DNA from 3 places in the Tigheibacillus halophilus genome. Region 1 is predicted to be linked to each of the others. Evidence: predicted binding sites of a transcription regulator. Region 1 holds the regulator's gene; each other region holds the start of a gene.
What was found. Region 1 encodes Rex, which represses fermentation and respiration genes when NADH is low (regulators of the CRP and FNR family bind a similar motif). Its sites were predicted from a motif close to TTGTGAAATATTTCACAA; they were not measured.
Positions count from the first base shown of each region.

Region 1 (4,994 bases):
TCGCCAAACGAAAAATCTTTTTCTTTTTTTGCTCTGGATGACCACAGTCGCCTCCGATATCCGTAATATGTTAGAATGAATTATATTATAGCATTGTGCATGATAAATAAAGTTGGATTTGAAATAAAAAATGTTCAAGCACATACAATGAATAGATGATTCCAATTTCGAAAGGGACGGTTATACTTTGACAAAACGCTATTGGTGGGTAGTCATTTCCTACGTGATTATGCAATTTTCCGTAATTCTTGGCGCCCCTTTATTTTACTTTCTATTTAAACTGACAGAGGCCGAGGCAATCATTTACTTTACCATTTTCAGTTTCCTCGCCGGCCTTGTCGTCTTCCTTCTATTGATGAAACCGGATATGAAGGAAGGAGTATCCCCGGACGCATCCGCCACAGGCACCACGGTTGGATGGATAATCGGCGGCGTATTTATGGCACTGGCAGCACAAGCTTTAGCTGCAAATATTGAAATCCATGTATTCGGTATAAAAACAGAATCGGAAAACACGAAAAATATCATGGATATATCAAAAGCATTTCCAATATTCTACGTCATTCCTGTGTTGATCGCACCGATTTTGGAGGAAATCCTGTTCCGAAAAATCATCTTCGGAGCATTGTATAACCGCACCAATTTTTGGATAGCCGCATTGATTTCATCAGTCATTTTCGCTGTTATCCATCAAGACCCTAAACACATTCTGGTGTATGCTTCTATGGGGCTCACATTTGCATTTCTATATGTCAAGACAAAACGGATTATCGTTCCAATCCTTGTTCATATGGGGATGAACACGACCGCAGTATTGGGGCAGCTGTTGTTGACCCCGGAAAAAATGGAAAAATTGGAACAGCAAATGAATTTCATACAGCAGCAAATTATTGGAGGATAACTTTTATGATTTCATCTCTTATCAGCCGGGCTATTTTATATTTCGCCATGGGGGCCTTATTCATATTTTTTGCGGTCCGCAGCGCGCATGACACGATGTGGAATATCACTACTATGTTATTGGCAGTGATTGCCACCTTGGATTTCGGCATGGGGTTCAAATTAATAGGATTGCATTTTAAACTGAAACGGGATCAAAAAAAATAACTTTTTATATAAAGCGTCCAGGCGATGGACGCTTTTTTGGTTGAACGAGACATTCGCTTTTGATTGAGACATGCTGTCTTTTCCAGAGTAACCCGTTTGATCGATTCCTATTTCACCTTTTTCAATACCTTTGTCAAATCCTGTTTGACTTCTTTAGGGACTTCATCCGCCCCTGAAGCACCGAATGTCACTGCGTACAAATCATTCCCTTTAAAGAAAACACGGCCGATTTGTGCCTGATCGATCTGGTCATCGTCAGCTTTGATAACCAATTCGAACATCGTTTCATTCTTCGTCGTATCGTAAACTTGCAAATCGAACTTGTCGCCGACCTGTGCTGTATACTGTTCTCGCACAAGCTCCATCCATTCCTTCGGTGAAAGCTCGCCCTTGGCACCTGCTACATATTCCAATGTAACCTGGTTATCCTTATATTTCCCATCAGCAATGGTGAAAAGTGCGGAAGCAAAGCCATCATCTTCAGTATATTCCGCTACCGTCAATTTCATGGCGATGGTTTGCTGCATCTGCTTTAGCTGATCTGCATATTGTCCGTCCATTTCACCATTATCAGCACTTGCCTGCGTTTCTGCAATCGTATCTTCATCAATCGGATTGCCATCCTCATCCAGATACGTCACATCGTTCGCCTGTGAGGCGTAAATTTTCCATTGGCCGTCTTCCTGGCGCAGTTCATGATAACCCTTCACTTCATTGTTTTTAAATTCGGGAATTGGTTCCTTCGCTACAGTCCGTTGCACATAACTCACTTTTGCTTTATCCTCGTTTTTCTCTTCTACTTTCATATCCGTGATTTCCATGTCCAGATCTTTGTCAATGATCGCTTCCATCTGTTGTCTGGTCGTATCGAACACAGGAGATCCACTATGGATCGTGTCCATGTACGCATCAAGGTCTTTATCTTTGTATGCTTGCAAATTAGCATCCAATACAGCAAATAACACTTCATCGCTAGCGACAGCATTTTCTTTTTCTTTGTCTGTCTCTGTTTTTTCTGCCGCAGCAACTTTACTGCCCTTTTCTTCTGTTTTCGTTTTGTCTTCATCCTTCTTATCTTTGCTGGCGTTGTCTGAACAGGCAGCAATAGCCAAGCTCAGTAATAGCATCACGCAAAGAGCCATCAGTTTTTTACCCCACATTGTTTGCACTTCTCCTCTACGTTTTTCTTTTTCTCACCAATTCATCATAGCCAATGCAAGCGATGAATAGAAGATGTCGAAAGTACCATCTTTTCAAAATATTGAGCCTTAATACCCATGACTATCCTGTACATAAAAAAACCTGGCAGCGAAAATCCGCTGCCAGGTTGTTATGCTCATATTTCTTCTTTTTCATTTAAAGGATAATGCTTCAGGAAATATACCAATGCCTGGAGTTCAACCGCCAAATCGATATGATGTACGCGAATATGACTTGGCACACTGATCCTGGCGGGAGTGAAATTCAGAATGCCTTCGATCCCGCAATTGACCAATCGCTCGGTGACAGCATCTGCGACCTGCGCGGGGATTGTCAGAATAGCCACTTTCACGTCCTTCAGTTTTTCTTCCAGCTCATCGATTGAATAAATAGGGACTCCTTCAACATCCTGGCCCGCTTTCTCAGGATCTGCATCGAATGCCATCACGATTTTGGTGTTATTATTTTTCAAGAAATTATAATGTAAAAATGCTGTACCTAAATTACCAACACCGATGATTGCCACATTCGTCAATTCATCCTGGTTCAATGTTTTACGGAAAAAACCCAATAAATATTCTACATTATAGCCATATCCTTTTTTGCCTAAAGCGCCAAAATAAGAAAAATCTCTGCGAATAGTCGCTGAATCAACCTTGACAGCCAAACTCAGCTCCTTAGATGAAACCCGTGATTTGCCTTGATGCTGTAAATTATTTAAAAAACGATAATAAAGCGGCAAACGCTTTGCAGTGGCTTGTGGAATTTTGCGTTCCATATTACTCCTCCTTCATGCCCCGATGGAAATCCCCGGATTTCCCGCCCTTCTTTTCCAATAAATATGTTTGGCCGATAACCATCCCTTTATCCAATGCCTTACACATATCATAAATTGTCAATGCCGTCGCAGATGCGGCTGTCAGCGCCTCCATCTCCACCCCGGTACTTCCCTTGGTTTTTACAAAGACTTCTATTTTCAATTCATACGTATCTCCCGCTTGCTCCCAGCTAAAAGATATATCGACGCCTTTCAGTGAAAGCGGATGGCACATCGGTATCCAGTCAGACGTTTTTTTGGCAGCCATGATTCCCGCTACTTGTGCAACAGCAAGTACATCGCCTTTTTTTATTGTTTGCTTCACGATGCCTTCATGGATTTCCTCATTGACGAAAATACTGCTTGCAGCCAACGCTGTACGTTCTGTGTCCGCTTTGCCGCTGATATCAACCATTCGGGCATGTCCCTGCTCGTTAAAATGTGTGAATTCAGCCATCTGTACCGTCATCCTTCCCTTCACTAATATGTTTTATTTCTGATATCATTTTGTCGTTCCCAATGTATAATAACCAAGAACAAAGCAAATAGTTCAAAAGATCTCATTCCTATTCTAGCAGAAAATCGTTCGGAAGTCGTGATTCTTTTCACAAAAGGATTGCCCAGTTGATTCCCTTTAAGATACACTGAGATGTGGGAGGATTTATCAATAGAGGTGAAAGCGTATGATTTTGATGCAACTCAACGGCATCTCCAAATCCTTTGGAGCCGATGAAATATTATCCGATATCAAATTGGAAGTAAAAATGAAAGACAGGATGGCTATTGTTGGCAGAAATGGAGCGGGAAAATCTACCCTGCTTCAGATCATGGCCGGCCTGCAATCGTATGACACGGGCGAATTTTTCAAACCGAAGGATGTCAGTACTGGTTATTTATCTCAGCATACCGGCCTTGAATCAGAGCATACCATTTGGGATGAGATGCTGGAAGTCTTCACCGATATTCTTCAACAGGAAAAGAAACTTCGCGAGTTAGAAACAAAAATGGCCAATGCTGCGGCTTTGAGTTCCAATGATTATGAACAGCTGCTTAAAAATTATGACCAGCTGCAGCATGCCTTTGAAAAAGCCGGCGGCTACAATTATGAGTCAGAAATTCGTACAGTACTGCACGGGTTGCATTTTGGTGATTACGATGAAGCCACCGTGATCAATGAACTCAGCGGCGGTCAGAAAACACGATTGGCACTCGGTAAATTGCTTCTTGCAAAACCAGATATATTAATATTGGATGAACCGACCAACCATCTGGATATTGAAACACTGACATGGCTGGAAGGGTATCTTTCAAGCTATCCGGGTGCGGTCGTCATCGTCTCTCACGACCGTTATTTCTTGGACAAGACCGTTTCCATCATTTATGATGTGTCGCGCCATCATATAAAAAAATACCACGGCACATACTCATCTTATTTGGAACAACGCGCTCTTCAATACGAGCAAGAATTGGATGAATATGAGAAACAGCAAACAGAAATTAAAAAAATGGAAGACTTCATTCAGAAAAATATTGTACGTGCCTCCACTACAAAACGCGCACAGAGCCGGCGTAAGCAACTGGAAAAAATGGAACGTATCGACAAACCGCTCGGCGAAGAATCATCAGCAAGTATCGCTTTTCAAGCGAATAAGCGCAGCGGCAATGATGTATTATCCGTACAAAATCTTTCTTTTCGTTATGATGAATCGGAAGAATTTCTGTTTCGCCATCTCGATATGCAGCTCCACCGCGGAGACAGATTTGCCATAGTCGGTCCAAATGGTGTAGGCAAAACCACGCTTCTGAAAAATGTCATCGGCAAATTGAAACCGGCTTCCGGGGAAATCCGGGTAGGTACAAATGTCGAGAT
Region 1 is NZ_JBHUIZ010000016.1:6,394-11,387, reverse strand. It holds gene ACFSMW_RS17960 (CPBP family intramembrane glutamic endopeptidase) at 188-901, shown strand; gene ACFSMW_RS17955 (YdiK family protein) at 907-1,107, shown strand; gene ACFSMW_RS17950 (nuclear transport factor 2 family protein) at 1,215-2,267, opposite strand; gene ACFSMW_RS17945 (redox-sensing transcriptional repressor Rex) at 2,444-3,085, opposite strand; gene moaC (cyclic pyranopterin monophosphate synthase MoaC) at 3,087-3,581, opposite strand; gene ACFSMW_RS17935 (ABC-F family ATP-binding cassette domain-containing protein) at 3,808-4,994, shown strand, end outside.

Region 2 (4,994 bases), on a different contig from region 1:
ACAGGCTCCTTTTCTGTTTTTGACAGAGGCAGTTCTGAATGGGGGCCATGCAATAGTGACAGATTGAAAATTCACAATTGATCGGAAATGTATTTTATAAGAATGAGGGCATGCAACCGCCCGAATAAAAATAATGGGAGGAATTCGTTTTATGATTATTGGTTTAACGATCATTCTATTGCTTGTACTCGTATTGCCATTCACCAAACCTGTTGAAAAAAACCTGGAGATATTCCTGTTCATCATGGGACTGTTATCTGTGTTTGTCAGCCAGGTATGGGATATGGATTTATTGAAGGAAGCGCTGGTGCACCCGATAAATATCACATTGGCAGTATTGATTGCTGGTCTGTTATTCCGCTGGTTTCAAACGCCGGTGGAAAAAGGGATACTCGGTGTCAGCAGAGCGATGCCATATCGATTATTCATCGCTTTGTTCGTCATCATTCTAGGTTTGATTTCCAGTGTGATTACAGCAATTGTTGCCGCAATTATTTTAGTAGCCATCATCAGCGTGCTGCAATTGGATCGTAAATCCGAAATCCGCCTGGTGGTGTTGGCGAGTTTTGCAATTGGACTTGGTGCTGCATTGACTCCTATCGGAGAGCCGCTATCGACGATTGTTGTCAGTAAATTGAACGAAGATTTCTTTTATCTGGTCCGCCTGATTGGGGCCTATGTCGTCCCGGGTGTCATCATCTTCGGCTTATTGGCGGCTTTTGCAGTCAAACCGAAAAAAATGAGCGATCTTGTAAAGGGAGACAATGAAAATGAAACAGTAGCTCAAACAGAATCTTATGGTGAAATCATTTTCCGCAGTCTTAAAATCTATTTGTTCGTCATGGCATTGACTTTTCTTGGTGCGGGATTTCAGCCTTTCATAGAAAAATTCCTGCTTCATTTGGATCCGTTGATTTTATATTGGATTAACATGCTGTCTGCTGTTTTGGATAATGCCACGCTGGCTGCGGCGGAAGTTAGTCCAGCCATGCATGGTGAAACCATTCGGGATTTACTGCTTGGACTTTTGATCAGTGGCGGTATGCTGATCCCGGGGAACATTCCGAACATCATTGCAGCAGGAAAATTGAAAATCACAAGTATGGAATATGCAAAGTTTGCATTTCCAATCGGTCTTATCTTCATGTTCATCGGTTTTGTGGTCATTATACTGTTTGGATAGTACGTGCAATCAATGCGAAATGCGCTAATCGGATTTGAACAGAGTACGCAGTAAGAATAGCCAGCCATTTTTCCTTTATCAAGGAGATGGCTGGCTATTAAATGGGTTTTGATAAATGCCCTCTCCACGTAAACCGGTAAAATGCCGCCATCGATCAATTGAAATGCTGTCGACATGTTGTTGCATGAAGTTTCATTTGAAATTCTTCCTCTCCTCTAATATGTCTTGAATCATTGCTATGTGAAAAGCTGCCCATGCTTTCTCCCGAAAATGAAGCATGACACCTCCAACGAGTAAAACCAGATAAAGGATACAAAAAAGCAGCCACCACAAGCTTCCTTCCTGAAATAAAAATTCCTGCAGCTGTTTGGAAAACAAAAATAATAACCATGGAATAGCTGCAACCAATACCGGGATTACCCCAGCACCATTTTTTTCCTTGATCATCCTGTATCGAATCATTTGTAAAGTACTGCTCTCGATTTCGGTGTAATAATGATAAATTTCCGCTGCTTCCTGAATATATGGATCATCTGTGAGTTCCCCCTTATTATTTCTGAAACGATGAAATAATCGATGGGCGTCACCTCGGAATAATGAAATGTTGTTTTCCTCCTTTCTTTCATAGCTTTTAGCATCGAAGCATATTCTATTCCGGTTTCATATCTTGTGCAAAATGGAGCAAACAAAAAGAAAGGGAAGCAGTTTTTTCTGGTAAGAAAGCTATCCAGAAAAATAGCCTTGTTTTCTGTATACAAGAAACAGAAAAATCGGGATTGGTCGGTCGAAGTGATGTTTGTCACATTATGGATAAAAATTATTGACAGTTTTGTGACGTTGTTCACAAACTATTGTTTTACATTTTTTACAGGAATAAAATAATGAAGCAATGAAAAAGCGAAAAAAACCACTGATAACATTGTGATTATATTCACATAAAAGCGGGTGGTCAGATTGAGAGGGAAGGGAAATAACATGAAAAAGATTTGGGTAATGCTTGGTCTCGCTGTAATGCTGCTGCCGACATTGTCTGGTTGTCAGTTGAAAGTACTGGATCCAAAAGGCCCGGTAGCGGAAACGCAAGCACATGTTATCAAATTATCCATGCTTGTCATGGCGGTAATCGTTGTGGCCGTAATTGGACTATATATATTCATGCTTTACAAATACCGAGCTTCAAAAGTGGGGGGAGATTATACGCCGCCACATATTGAGGGAAGCAAGGTGTTGGAAACGATTTGGATTGTCATTCCAATACTGATTGTTATCTTCCTTTCCGTTGTGACCGTAAAGTCTACGAGTGATGTGGAAGCAACGGCGAAAGGATATGAAGATCAGGAACCTCTTGTCATATATGCGGCATCATCTAACTGGAAATGGCATTTCAGTTATCCTGAACAAAACATTGAAACGGTAAACTATGTCAATATCCCGACTGATCGTCCAATTGAATTCAAACTGTATTCCTATGGACCGATAACCAGTCTGTGGATTCCACAGCTTGGCGGTCAAAAATACGCCATGAGTGACATGGTTAATACACTGCATTTACTTGCCGATACACCTGGTTCTTATTTTGGCCGCAATTCCAATTTCAGCGGCTCAGGTTTTGCGGAAATGGAATTTGAAACACAGGCAATGCCGCAGAAGGATTTTGATAAATGGGTAAAAGATGTTCATCATACAGCGAAAAAACTGACAGAACCAGAATTTAAAACACTGCTTAAAGAGGGGCATGTCGGCCGGCAAACCTATACCGGCACCCATTTGACTTTCATGCCGGCTCCTGAAATGGATATGAAAAATATGGATAAAGATATGGATATGAACATGGATCACGGAAAGTAACGTGTTTTTCAATAGTATCTTGGAAAGGAAGTTTACAACATGAAGGAATACTTCTCCAGGTTCGCCGTTCCAAATAATGAACCGATGATCGTAGCATCACAAATTGCTATTGTTGTTGTTTCGCTAGGAATCATTATTGGAGTGACCTATTATAAAAAATGGGGTTATCTTTGGAAAGAATGGCTGACAACGGTTGATCATAAAAAAATTGGTATCATGTATGTTCTGTCCGCGCTGCTCATGTTGTTCAGGGGTGGTGTGGACGCACTTTTGATGCGTGCGCAGACCTCCATGCCTGAAAATGGTCTTCTGGATGCGCAGCATTACAATGAAATATTCACCACACATGGTGTCATCATGATTCTTTTCATGGCTATGCCATTCATTATCGGTTTGATGAACGTTGTCATTCCGCTGCAGATCGGTGCAAGAGATGTTGCTTTTCCACGTCTGAATGCACTTAGCTTCTGGCTGTTTTTCATCGGAGCCATGTTGTTTAATATATCGTTTGTAATCGGCGGTTCACCGGATGCGGGATGGACAGCGTATTTCCCGCTTGCAAGCACAGAATTCAGTGAGAGTGTCGGAATGAATTATTACGCGATTGCTATTCAGATCGCAGGTATTGGTACATTGATGACTGGTATCAACTTTATCGTGACCATCCTGAAAATGCGCGCACCAGGCATGACATTGATGAAAATGCCTATGTTCACCTGGTCTGTGTTGATTACAAACGTCATCATCGTCTTCGCATTTCCAGTATTGACCGTTGCGCTGGCCTTGATGACGATGGACCGTTTATTTGGAACACAGTTTTTCACTATGGCAAATGGCGGTATGGATATGCTTTGGGCCAATCTGTTTTGGGTTTGGGGACACCCTGAAGTATACATTGTCATTTTGCCTGCATTCGGTATTTATAGTGAAATTATTTCCACTTTCGCGAAACGTAACTTGTACGGTTATAAATCAATGGTATTTTCTATGGTCGCTATCTCTGCGTTATCGTTCCTGGTTTGGGCACACCATTTCTATACGATGGGTCACGGCGTCATGGTTAACGGTATTTTCTCGATCACTACGATGGCGATTGCTGTACCGACTGGCGTGAAGATGTTCAACTGGCTGCTTACGCTGCATAAAGGGAAAATCACTTTTAAAACACCGATGCTCTGGTCGATGGCCTTCATACCAATCTTTTTGATTGGCGGTGTGACAGGTGTCATGCTTGCGATGGCAAGCGCCGACTATCAATACCATAATACGATGTTTCTTGTCGCACACTTCCACTATGTATTGATTCCGGGTACTGTATTTGCTGTTATTGCCGGGTTTACGTACTGGTGGCCAAAAGTTTTCGGTTTCAGTCTGAACGAAAAAATAGGCAAATGGGCTTTCTGGTTTGTAGCTGTCGGCTTCAACGTCACCTTCTTCCCAATGTTCATCACTGGTTTGAATGGGCAAGCACGGCGGATGTACACTTATTCAGCTGCGACAGGTTTTGGTCCGTTAAACCTCATTTCGTTTGTTGGTGCGCTTGGGTTGGCAATTGGATTCATTCTGATTGTCTACAATGTTTACTGGAGCACCAGATATGCGAAAAGACATGTCACATCAGATCCTTGGGATGCAAGATCGCTTGAATGGGCCACACATAGCCCAGTCCCAGCGTACAATTTTGCCATCATCCCAACGGTAGAATCAACGCAAGCATTCTGGGATACAAAAACAGAAGGCAAGAAGCTGTTTAATGGAAAATATGAACCGATTCATATGCCGAGCAATAGTGGATTACCGTTCATCATGGGTGTGATCTTCTTTGTCTTTGGATTCTGCATGGTATTTGGCATGTGGATTCCGGCAATTGTTTCAGCACTGGCAATCTTTGGCTGTATGTTGTATCGTTCGTTTGAAAAAGATCCTGGTTACCATATTTCTGTAGAAGAAATTATGGAAACTG
Region 2 is NZ_JBHUIZ010000012.1:197,129-202,122, forward strand. It holds gene ACFSMW_RS12145 (DUF1646 family protein) at 152-1,183, shown strand; gene ACFSMW_RS12150 (hypothetical protein) at 1,376-1,645, opposite strand; gene qoxA (cytochrome aa3 quinol oxidase subunit II) at 2,159-3,031, shown strand; gene qoxB (cytochrome aa3 quinol oxidase subunit I) at 3,071-4,994, shown strand, end outside.
Region 2: a site for Rex is predicted at 2,013-2,030, ahead of qoxA (cytochrome aa3 quinol oxidase subunit II). Genes of this name have one in related genera too.

Region 3 (4,994 bases), on a different contig from region 1:
GCGAAGGAGAAACAGAGCAAATCGCTCTAGGTATCATATATGCCGTCAACAAAGGGGCAAAAGTGATAAATTTAAGTCTCGGCGGTCCTTACAGCAGGACAATTGAACACGCTATGAAGTATGCCGCAAATAAAAATGTCACTATCGTAGCAGCCAGTGGAAATGATGGTTCAGAAGAAATAGATTATCCTGCATCTTCCCGTTATGCAATCGCTGTCGGGGCAACAAACAAGCTGGACATTACCAGTGACTATTCCAATTTTGGCAAGGAACTGGCTCTCGTCGCACCTGGCTCTGACATCCCGAGCCTTCTGCCAAACGGCAACGTCACTTATATGTCTGGCACATCTATGGCAGCACCGCATGTTACTGCTGTAGCCGGCATGCTGCTTGCAAAGGATCGAAAACTGAAGCCAGCTCAAATCAAACATTTATTAACGAACACAGCAGATGATATTGCCATGGAGGAACAAGATAATAAATATTTGGAATGCTACAATGATGACTACGAAATCGTCCCTTGCAGCCAGCAGCCCGGCTATGATTATGCTTCAGGATGGGGGCGGTTGAACGCTTTTAGCGCCGTGAGTGCACTTGACTTGCGAATGAATGTCAGCAAACTTAAAGATAATATGATTTCATTGACCGGTTCTGCTAAAAAGGGGACCCGCATTACGATAAAAAAAGGGAAACAGGTACTTGGCAAAGCCACAGCTGATTCCAATGGAAAATTCAAAGTAAGCATAAAAAAAGTGCAGCGGGCTGACACTGTACTCCACCTCTCAGGAGAAAACGGTTCAGCAAAAACAACCATGAAGATTATCGTCAAAAAAGGAACGAAGCCACCAGCTCCAAAGGTGAAAGCAGTGAGCAATAAGTCCACTATTGTAACGGGCTCCACACTCGCTAATCTAGGGGTGAAAATCAAGAATCACTCCAACAAGTCCATTGCTTCCGGAAAAGCAAACAATAAAGGGACTTTTAAACTCAAGATCAAAAAACAAAAGGCCGGGACTGTGCTTCATATCACCGTTACAGATCTCGCCAAAAGGCAAAGCAAGGCCGCTAAAATAGTCGTGGCAGATAAAATCCCGCCCAAGGCGCCTAAAGTAAACAAGATAACCACTCGTGACACTCTCATAAGAGGAAAAACAGAGACTGGAGCAACAGTGGTTGTGAAGCAAAAAGGCAAAAAAATCGCCTCCAAAAAAACTGACAGCAAAGGTAATTTCAACATAAAAATCAAGAAGCAAAAAGCCGGAACAATTCTGTACGTAACATCGAAGGATAAGGCTGGCAATATCAGCAAGGCAACGAAAGTGGCCGTAAAGAAATGATCTTCCGTTCATTAAATAAATGCTGTCTTGTTATTTGCAAGATAAATATCTTAATCCGGTGATATTCAGTTTACCTAAAGGTTACTTATCATTGATTGCAAAAGCCAGAGTATGCAAAGAGGCAACAACTCTCCCAAAGGGAGGCTGTTGCCTTTTTGTTACTGTTTTTTATTTACATATTGGCGAACATGATGTTCGATGCCAGCCAGTACAATGTCCGCAGGATCCTCGTTTATCGCCAGATCTGCCTTCGAGCCATCCGCAGGGAGCATTTGCTGAAAAATTTCTTCATACTCCGTTACACTAATTTCCTTCCGGGAAGCAAACAGATCTGCATGTCTTTGGATATGCAGCTGTTTTTGGTAGTCCGGCTGCAAAATTCCGGAAAAGAATTCACCGACAGCCCCCGATCCATAGCTGTACATCCCGATTCTTGCCCCTGCTGGCAACCCTTCTTGATTTTCCAATAAGGATAACAAGCTAAGATATAAGGATGCTGTATAAATATTGCCGATATTTTTATTAAATGTCTTGCTGACTTCATAATTGGCGAGCAAACGATCACGATTCGCCTCATCTGTTTCTTCCAGAATGGTCCTTAGTGCCTTCAAGCCCATTTTGGTATATGGCATATGAAAACAAATCGCTTCATATTCTGCCAGCTTCAAATGGGATGCTGCTTTATACTGTTCCCACACGCGATTGAAAAAAGAAATATATTGTTCATTGGAAAATTTCCCATCAACAAATGCATTCTCCGCATACGTTGGACGCCAAAAATCCATGATGTCCTCCGTGTGATACGCATGATGCTCCTCAAGCCTAAGTACCCTTGGTTCCCGGCTGATTAACATTGCAACTGCTCCGGCACCCTGTGTAACTTCGCCGGATGAACGCAATCCATACCTGGCAATGTCCGTACCGATTACCAGTACCTTACTGTCCGGGTGCAGTGCAATATGCCCCTTTGCCATTTGCAGGCCCGCAGTTGCACCATAGCAAGCTTGCTTGATTTCAAAAGCACGTGCCTGCGGATTTAATCCGAGAAGCGGGTGGATATAAGTAGCAATTGATTTAGAGTGATCGACGCCAGATTCAGTCCCGACAATGACTAAGTCGATTTTTTCCTGATCCGTTTCATCCAATATCTCTAAAGCTGCATTTGCCGCAAGAGAAACTGGATCCTGCGTTAACGGTGCCACAGCCATCTTTTCCTGGCCAATGCCGACCGTGAACTTTCCCGGATCCACATCTCGGGAAATAGCCAGCTCATTCATATCGACGTATAAATGTGGAGAATAAAACCCCATTTTATCTATTCCAATATTCATCTTCAGCTCTCCTGTAAAAATGGTTTTATTTTTGTAATTTAATGCATTCTATATGGTAAAAAGCAGTTCCAGGTTGCAATCGAGTAACCGCCAATTCGAGCAGCTGTCTGCAACTATATGAAATAAATCCTTTACGTGAATTACATCACAAATATATTGTATCATCTGTCAGACAAAAGTCCATGCAAGAAGGAGCGCTCATGAGGATTTTCCTTTTTTCAACTGATGACAGGAACAAAGGTTGCATTCGCGACACTTTAGACAAAGTATTACATCAGTCATTCCATGGATTGTAAACTTTCCTGCCATTGCTGGACTGTCATGACCTCGGCTTGCTTAGGAAATACTTTTTGCATAAGAGTGTCGTGTACCTGGACATCTGAATCCGCACATGCATCAGAAAGGACGACCATTTCAAAATCTTTATCTGCTGCCTCACGAACAGTCGATAAAATCACTCCACTGGTAGATATGCCGGCAAGTACAAGCTTGTCAATATGTTTAGCACGTAAAATTTCCTGTAAATCACTGCCGGAAAACGCACTGAAGCGTCGCTTGACCACAATCGGCTCTTCCGGAAGCGGCGCCACTTCTGGAACAATTTGTGTCGCTTCGTCTGTTTCCGTAAAGCCGCCGCGCTTGGAAATGGCGGAAAAGATTTTATTTTTTTCACTCACTTCAGGATAATTGCTTCGGAATGCAACTCGTACGAAAATGACTGGGACTCCTGAATTCCTTGCAGTCTGTATCGCCTGCTGAAATGGTGCAAGTGCAGCTGAATCCTGTAAATTTCCTTTCACAATTCCCGCTTGCAAATCCATTACAAGTAAAACTGATTTCGCTTCTTTCATGTTTAGCCCTCCTAGCAGTTTACATGTTCCAACCCAGCCCAAACAAAAGGTAACCTGTCCTATATTCATTCACTTTCTGACGGCTTTTCTTGACCGCCAAAAGCAACATTGATATTCTAAATGCATTGTTAAGTAAAAATACCATACAGGAAACAGGAAGCAGACAAAGCTGGAGGCTTGAAGTTGAAACACATCATTGACGCATTCAAAACTATGAATTATAAACAAATTTGTTTTCTCATCATATTAGCAGTTTGCTGCGCTGCTTCTTTCATATTTGTTACCCATAATGAGACCTTTTATGACCGGCCGATAGCAAAGGTTATTCAAACAAAGGTCACAGATACGACAAATGTGAAAGACAGCCGGCATAATAAAGACAAGCTGTCTACACAGCATATCACAGCGGAATTGAAAAATGGAAAAGATAAAGGACAACTCATACAACTCACGAATCAGTACTCTTTATCAAAAGCTTATGATCAACGTTATGATGTTGGCGATGAACTATTTGTTACGATAGATAAAACAAAAAAGAGCTCCCACCTAACCGGCAGCATCCAGGATGTTAAACGGGATACATATATCGTTTTCGCAGGCTGGTTATTTTTCTTCATTTTACTGGCTGTCGGCAAGAGACAGGGACTGTTCTCCGGTATCAGTTTGGCAGTGAATGCCATTTTACTTTCCTATGCTTTGGATATCTATGTAAGCAACTCGAATACAAATCTGCTTTGGATCTGCGGAATCATTGCGGTGCTCTTTACCGTCATTTCCTTATTGCTCGTCAACGGTTTCAATGAAAAGACATACGCAGCCATCATCGCTACGATGATAGGAACCGCCGCTTCTCTAATCGTCACTGTCGTTGTGATGTGGGTGACGTCCGAAAACGGAATGCACTATGAAGAAATGCAATTTCTTACCCGGCCTTATAAGCTTGTGTTCATGGCGGGACTATTCATCGGGTCTCTGGGTGCAGTGATGGATGTGGCGATAACCATGTCATCCTCCGTTTTCGAGCTGTACCAAAAGAATCCCGACGTTTCGATAAAAGCTCTAAAAACATCGGGTATGGATATTGGAAAAGACATTATGGGCACCATGACGAATATTTTGTTTTTCGCATATATCAGCGGATCCATCCCAGCGCTTATTTTATATCTGAAAAACGCCTCACCATTAGGGTTCACCCTTTCCATGAATCTTTCACTGGAATTGGCCAGAGCCCTTGCTGGAGGCATCGGTATCGTTCTGACGATACCGATCGGATTGTATACAACTATTTTCTTCGTTAATCGAAAGAGGGTGAAACGATGAACACATTACTGGTGCTGGCGATTGTATTATTCATCCTCATGGTCATGGTTGGCGGAAGAAAAGGTGCCCGTTCGTTCATTTCTTTATTCCTGAATTTTGTAGTACTATTATTCACTGTATTTCTTATGAATGATCCCCATATCAACCCGATTATT
Region 3 is NZ_JBHUIZ010000012.1:117,615-122,608, reverse strand. It holds gene ACFSMW_RS11810 (S8 family peptidase) at 1-1,337, shown strand, start outside; gene ACFSMW_RS11805 (hydroxymethylglutaryl-CoA synthase) at 1,496-2,668, opposite strand; gene ACFSMW_RS11800 (cysteine hydrolase family protein) at 2,947-3,519, opposite strand; gene ACFSMW_RS11795 (YibE/F family protein) at 3,733-4,839, shown strand; gene ACFSMW_RS11790 (YibE/F family protein) at 4,836-4,994, shown strand, end outside.
Region 3: a site for Rex is predicted at 2,802-2,819, ahead of ACFSMW_RS11805 (hydroxymethylglutaryl-CoA synthase). Genes of this name have one in related genera too.